Regions from separate parts of the Pseudoalteromonas sp. CO348 genome, predicted to be linked through region 2. Evidence: predicted binding sites of a transcription regulator. Region 2 holds the regulator's gene; each other region holds the start of a gene.
The links. The regulator sigma-54, encoded in region 2, starts transcription at its own class of promoters, with help from an activator protein. The targets are predictions, from matches to a motif close to GTTGGCACGNNNNTNGNNT.
Positions count from the first base shown of each region.

Region 1: a site for sigma-54 is predicted at 1,000-1,018, ahead of EXT48_RS02865 (DUF3192 domain-containing protein). Genes of this name have one in related genera too.
Region 3: a site for sigma-54 is predicted at 669-687, ahead of EXT48_RS11300 (LPP20 family lipoprotein). Genes of this name have one in related genera too.

Region 1 covers NZ_SGPI01000010.1:43,207-45,478, reverse strand. The annotation lists gene EXT48_RS02870 (D-2-hydroxyacid dehydrogenase) at 1-899, shown strand, start outside; gene EXT48_RS02865 (DUF3192 domain-containing protein) at 1,097-1,477, shown strand; gene EXT48_RS02860 (hypothetical protein) at 1,610-1,948, opposite strand; gene EXT48_RS02855 (diguanylate cyclase) at 2,140-2,272, opposite strand, start outside.
Region 2 covers NZ_SGPI01000032.1:108,626-110,897, reverse strand. The annotation lists gene ptsN (PTS IIA-like nitrogen regulatory protein PtsN) at 1-212, opposite strand, end outside; gene hpf (ribosome hibernation promoting factor) at 214-501, opposite strand; gene EXT48_RS16480 (RNA polymerase factor sigma-54) at 531-2,030, opposite strand; gene lptB (LPS export ABC transporter ATP-binding protein) at 2,077-2,272, opposite strand, start outside.
Region 3 covers NZ_SGPI01000021.1:237,258-239,529, reverse strand. The annotation lists gene EXT48_RS11305 (flagellar assembly protein T N-terminal domain-containing protein) at 1-613, opposite strand, end outside; gene EXT48_RS11300 (LPP20 family lipoprotein) at 819-1,295, shown strand; gene flgN (flagellar protein FlgN) at 1,370-1,798, opposite strand; gene flgM (flagellar biosynthesis anti-sigma factor FlgM) at 1,791-2,114, opposite strand; gene flgA (flagellar basal body P-ring formation chaperone FlgA) at 2,187-2,272, opposite strand, start outside.

The sequences.
Region 1 (2,272 bases), on a different contig from region 2:
CTCCCATTGCCAAACTAGGCACATTAACGTCTTACGACACCACACCCAGTGAGGACATCATCACACGCTGTAAAGATGCAGCAGTCATCATCACCAATAAAGTACAGTTAACTGAACAAGCAATCGCGGCGTTACCACAATTACAATTGATTTGTGTTGCGGCCACAGGCGTCAACAACATCGACTTAGCAGCTGCAAAAGCCCATCAAATTGCGATAGCCAATGTGGCTGGTTACTCCACCCCTTCTGTAGTGCAGCACACCTTTACTATGCTTGGTAACTTAATGACAAATATTCATCGTTATCAGCAAGACTGCCATGCAGGGCTTTGGCAACAAAGTGACATGTTTTGTCGTTTGGATTACAGCATCAACGAAATTGCAGGCAAAAACTTTGTGATCGTAGGCCATGGAACGTTAGGAGAAGCCGTTGCAAAAGTCGCACAAGCATTTGGAGCTCAGGTAATTGTTGCCGAACGTAGGGGCGTAACTGAGGTTAGATCAGGACGAATGGCTTTTGAAGAAGCACTGCAGATTGCGGATATTGTATCGATTCACTGCCCGCTTACCGCTGAAACAGAAAACCTGATTTCAAGTGCTGAGTTCGCCCTACTTCCAAATCATGCCTATATTATCAACACCGCAAGAGGCGGAATAGTCAATGAGCATGCGCTGGTCGATGCACTAACTAACAAACAAATAGCTGGTGCTGCTGTGGATGTCCTCACTCAAGAGCCGGCGCAAGCAAGCAATCCTCTCGTTCAATACCAAGGGGAAAACTTGCTTTTAACACCGCATACGGCATGGGCAAGTAAAGAGGCCATCGAACGTTTAGTCGGCGAAATTGCCATTAATATTGAAAGTTTTGTGGCTGGGACAACGAGAAACCGAGTGGTCTAGATTATTGTTTTAGTGAGTGATATCACTAAATGTTAGTGAAAACCATCAACTATAAACTGATTAAAAACCAGCAACAAACTGATATTTATAAACTTTATTAGTTGGCAAAGAGTTTGCAACTCTTGTGATAATTCAAGCAAAAACAAATGGCTGTTTGCATTATTTGCTCAGCAACAAAATTAAAAAGGAAAACAACAATGAAAAAATTAATGTTAGTGGCTGCGCTTAGCTCTACTCTATTATCAGGCTGTATCGTTGCTGTATCCGACGGTGAAGTAGAGCACAGTTGGGCTTCTGAATACAACTCGTCTAACTGGGAACATAAACAGCGTAAAAATCGTGACAAGATTGCCAACCTTGAAATGGGCGCGTCTTACTCATCAGTAAAAGACATGTTTGCAACCCCTGATTTTAGCGAGTTGGTGTCAAAAGACGGCGATAACTATCAAGTGCTGTACTATGCAACCAACAGTAAACACTCAGACGGCAAAGTAACAAAAGATGAGTGCACGCCATTGGTATTCAAAAATAACCAACTGGTTGGCTTTGGCGACAACGCATTAAAGCAAATTCAGTAAGACTTTATCGCACCAAGGATGGTGAATAATCAGAGTAAACTGACGCACAGTTGTGTGTGGCCAACTCCTTATTTTCTTGTCATCTTAATAAGTTAAAAACAAAACAGAGCCAAACTTTAATAACCCAGCCTATTAAGCTGAACTGTCCTCTGATACCAGCTCATACCTATACTTCCATTCGAAATAGGCAAGCATGATGACAAACATAGCTTCACAAACAATAAAAGCAACACCAATTAGACTTGCAACGTTAAAATACTGAACAACCACTCCAGCGCAGACTAGCGCCCAAAAAAGATTGCCGAACACTAAAAGCTGCAAATGTTTTATGTTCTTCGCTTTTTGAATGGCAAGGCTAAAAGAGTACGCGCCATACAACAGATTTGATAATGCGATAAAGATAATGGTTTGTTCAGGTATATGATAGATCGCACCAATCATTGAGTGGAAAAGCAATACGATTAATCCCACGGATATAGCCGCGATACAGTCCACCCAAATTATTTTACGCCGTATATCCATAGAATAAACCTAACACCACACCAAAAGGCACAACATACTCGGTTAAAGATCTATAAAGCATGAGCATAGCCAAGCTTTATGCAGTGCACTTATGGTCTGAATGCGAATATGCTTTCGCTCCTGTATATGGCTTTAGATATTTATAGCGCTTTAATAAATACCGTGCTTTGCTGCTTTTGGGCAACGGCAAGGGCGCTATCGGCCATTTTTATCAGCTCACTAAGCTCACTACTACAGTGATTTTCAATATGAACTGCACCAATGCTAACGCTC
Region 2 (2,272 bases):
TCAAGTCGACCATGGGGAATGGCAATGCCTTTACCGATCCCTGTGCTGCCTAATTTCTCTCGCGCCATTAAAGCGTCCAAGATAGCATGCTGACTGGTATTTGGAATTTGGCTATGAGCCAGTTCGCTGATGTATTCTAAAATACGTTTTTTGCTATTAAAAAGGACCGCAGCTTTACTGCAGTCCTTGTTCACTAATTCACTTAATTTCATCTTAGTGTCGAGTGAGCTTCTCTTTGTGTTTAATAACTTGACGATCTAGCTTGTCGATAAGGCCATCAATTGCGGCATACATATCTTGATGCTCTGTTGATGCAAATAGCTCGCCGCCGTTTACGTGTAATGTTGCTTCTGCTTTTTGTACTAGTTTCTCGACATCAAGGATCACATGCACGTTATTGATATGATCAAAGTGCCTTTCTAGCTTCGCAAACTTGTTGGTGACATAGTCTCTTAATGAGTCAGTAATTTCTACATGGCGACCAGTTAGATTTAGTTGCATAAGCATTTTTCCTTCTTGGGTTTTACGTCTTATATCAAGCTTTTACGCTGATTTGACGGTGGAATGGCTAGGGATTCACGATATTTTGCAATCGTACGTCTCGCTACCTTAATTCCTTGCTCAGCTAAGATATCTGCAATTTTGCTGTCACTCAATGGCTTCGCGGTATTTTCTGCAGCTATCAGCTTTTTGATAAGTGCTCTAATTGCTGTAGAGGAGCACTCACCTCCATTTTCTGTACTTACATGGCTAGAGAAGAAATACTTCAGCTCAAATATTCCCCGAGGTGTATGCATGTATTTTTGTGTTGTCACACGGGAAATTGTGGACTCATGCATCTCAACCATTTCAGCAACATCATTTAGCACCATAGGGCGCATTGCTTCGGGGCCATGTTCAAAGAATGCCTGTTGTTGTTGCACAATGCAATTGGTAACTTTTAATAATGTATCATTTCGGCTTTCTAAGCTTTTAATAAACCACTTTGCTTCTTGTAAATGTGAGCGAATAAACTGACTATCCGTACTGGATTTCGCCGTTCTAGACATCGCAGCGTAATGGTCGTTTACTCTTATTTTAGGCATAGCATCAGGATTTAGCTCTACGACCCAGCGACCTTTTACTTTTTTCACTGATACGTCAGGGATCACATATTCAGGCTCTTCATGAATAATGCTTGCCGCTGGTTTTGGGTTAAGGCTATGAATTAACGTCATGACCTCTTTGAGATCGGCTTCTTTAAGGCGCGTTTTCTTAGCCAAAGTTCGATAGTCACGGCTGGCAAGCAAGTCGATATGCTCTGTCAGGATCATTTTCGTTTCGGCAATCCATGGTGTATCTGGGGCGAATTGATTTAGCTGAATACACAAGCATTCCTGTAAACTGCGCGCTGCGATACCGACAGGATCGAAAAGCTGAATACGTTTGAGCACGGCTTCGACTTCATCCAGCTCGATAGGCTCTTCGCTACTTTCATCATTAATGCTTTCTAAAATCTCTTCGCAAGACAGTGTTAAAATGCCTGACAGGTCAACGGCTTCAATAATCGCAATTGCAATCGCTCTATCTGTTGGACTAAATGGCGTCAGCTCAAGTTGCCACATGAGATAGTCGTGGAGAGATTCAGAGGTTTCCCCTTGATAAACATTATCGTCATCGGGAAGTGGGCCTGAGCTTGCAGCGGGCGCTGCGCTCATATACTCATCCCAAGTGACATCCATGGCAAGGTCATCACTGACAGTGTCTTTACTCATGGCGGTATCTGAGTCTATTTCATAGTCACTAACCTGCGCTTCATCGCTTGAATCTTGATTGTCGTCAGCACTGCTCTTTTCTTGGCTGTGTTGGTCAGCGTTTTCGCCGTCAGTATTATCACCTTCTTCCACTTCCAACAATGGATTGCTGTCTAATGCTTCTTGTATTTCTTGTTGCAGATCCAATGTACTAAGCTGCAGCAAGCGAATGGCTTGTTGCAGTTGTGGAGTCATTGTAAGTTGCTGCCCCATGCGCAGCTGTAATGATTGCCTCATGTATCTCTAACAATCCTTTTTAACAGTTATTAATACTACGTCTTAACTATAGCTTGAATTGTTCGCCTAGGTAGACATCTCTTACGGTTTGATCTGCCAAAACATGTTCTGGCGTGCCTGCAGCGATTAACTCACCATGTGAAACGATGTAGGCTTTTTCACATACGTCCAGCGTTTCTCTAACGTTATGATCGGTGATTAGCACACCGATACCGCGGTTTTTTAGGTGCTCTATGATTGTC
Region 3 (2,272 bases), on a different contig from region 2:
GTAGTACAAATTGGCTGTTGGTATTTGCTGTAATGGTCTCGATTAGCTGCTCATTATAATCAAAACGTTGACTGAAAAAGCGGCTAACATCTATGGTCTGTGCAAAATAGGGAACGGGTTCTATGCTCGACTTTTGTTCAGTCATTGTTTGATATAGGCGCTCGCTCACGGCTTTATTTATGTCAAAAATTTGACCTAAAGTTGCTTGATGTTTATTTTTTAGCTGGCTTTGTGTGACTGCAACCTGTTTATTGTAAGCACTGGTTGGGCACTGAGTACTTTGTGGGGTAATATCGATATGCAATGTTACTTGCCATGAATCACCGACTTTTGCTTCAGCAATCACGTTGGCGCTTTGGATTTCGGCATTTGAGCGGATCTTAAGTTGATCTTGGGTGAGCACACCATCGGTGACGGTTTGTACACTACTCACAGAAGCACCAGAAAACAGCAATGCTTGTGTGATGGCGTCGTTTACGGCCTTTCTTTTGGCTTTTTGATGATCGCCATTTTTAACGTCAGCCATGCCGGTCACTTCAAACCATTCGGCATAAGCTGGATTAGTTAAGGTGATGCACAACAGTGATAGACTGATCGTGAATTGCTTTTTCATGTTTAAATGCCCAGATCAAAAACTACTCTTTAACTCAGCAATACCTGTGCCAAATTTTGGCAAGGTTCGTGCATAATCATAGATCATGAAAGTTAATTTTTATTTATTGCCAATACTCGATGAAACCACAACAACCCTTGCGAGACCACGATGCTGGGGAAGTGTTAAATTTTGATTGGTATTTATTGTAGCGGAGTGTGGTGAAATGCGTATCACTAATTCTATCAGTGCAGTTGTTATGGTTTGTTCGCTAGCGGGACTCAGTGGCTGTTCAAGCCTCGTTGACAAGCACATTGAATATGAAACGGTGCAACCGGAAACCTTTCCTGTTTTACGGGCAGTGGGGTACGCGCCTTTGAGTGCTCAGCCGGGTAAAACTGCGGGTGAGAAGCAGCTGATGGCCATTAAAGTCTCAAAATTAGAAGCCTATCGAGAATTGGCTGAGCAACTCTATGGCCAGAATTTGACATCCACTATTACGGTAAAAGGTGCTATTGCCCAAAACGACGGCCTTAAGAGCCAAGTAAATGGACTCGTACGAGGAGCTAAGGTGCTGAAAAGTTACGCTGTTGGTGATACTTACGCTACGGAATTAGAGCTTGATATGAAACGCGTTTATGATTTGTATATTACTCAAGTCAAGCCGCAGAAAATTAAGAAGATATCTTACAGCTTTAAGTAAGCACCCATCGCATGTTGCTTACTTAATGCGCTTCACTTCGGTTGTTCTTCAAAACTAAAATATGGCTGGCGTGGCTACGCCTTTAGATTACGTACTAACTCACTGTCGCTACTTTTCACACTACCATCCTGACCATATGTAATCGAAGTTGGTGCGCCAATTAAGATCCCTTTTAGTTCACGTGTGCTTACATTGGCCTGATGAGCCGTTTTAGCATTGATTTCATTTTTGGTTTGGCACTCACTGAGTAATGCTCGCACTTTAGCGACGAGCGGGGCTACTTCATTGTGTTCAAAGACGTGAGACTCAGTTTTTGACAATTCATTGTCGAGCTTTTGCAGTTTTGAAATGAGAGTTAGCTTTTCACGAGCGATTTCTTTTAAATTGTCGCCACGTCGGGACGCAAGCTCGTCAAGCTCACGCGCTAGAAGCTGGGTCATCGCTTCTAGCGTCGAGATTTGTTCTGAAAGTTTGTGGTGGCAAAGCCGAACCAAATCATCCATATATTTCGAACTCAAATGCAGCTATGTTTTTGGCGAGTTTTTCCGCGTCAACTTGATACTTGCCTTCTGCTATCGCTTTTTTCAGTTCTTCGACTTTCTTGTCGTCAAAGCCTGATGATTGCTGCGCTTTTTCGTTGACTGTTTTCAGCTGTTGCGCTTGTGGAGTCAGACTGACTGAATCCGCCGCTGCTTTCGGTGTAGCTGGTGATTTAACTGATGCGCTATTGGCATCATTTCTTTGCAATTCAGCTTTCTGTTGCTTAACATTATTAGCAACGGATGTAGACTGATTCTGACCGTTAACTTGATTAACCATGATTGTAGACCCAATAAAATTATACTCTCAGCCTTGTTATCGGCGTTTAGTAGTATTACTTTAGCAAATTTTTTATAAATTCACCTCTACTGTTTCCACTTCTATTACTCTAGCACGTAAGGTTTTGCCAGAGCGAGAGTTTTTAATATTAATAAGTT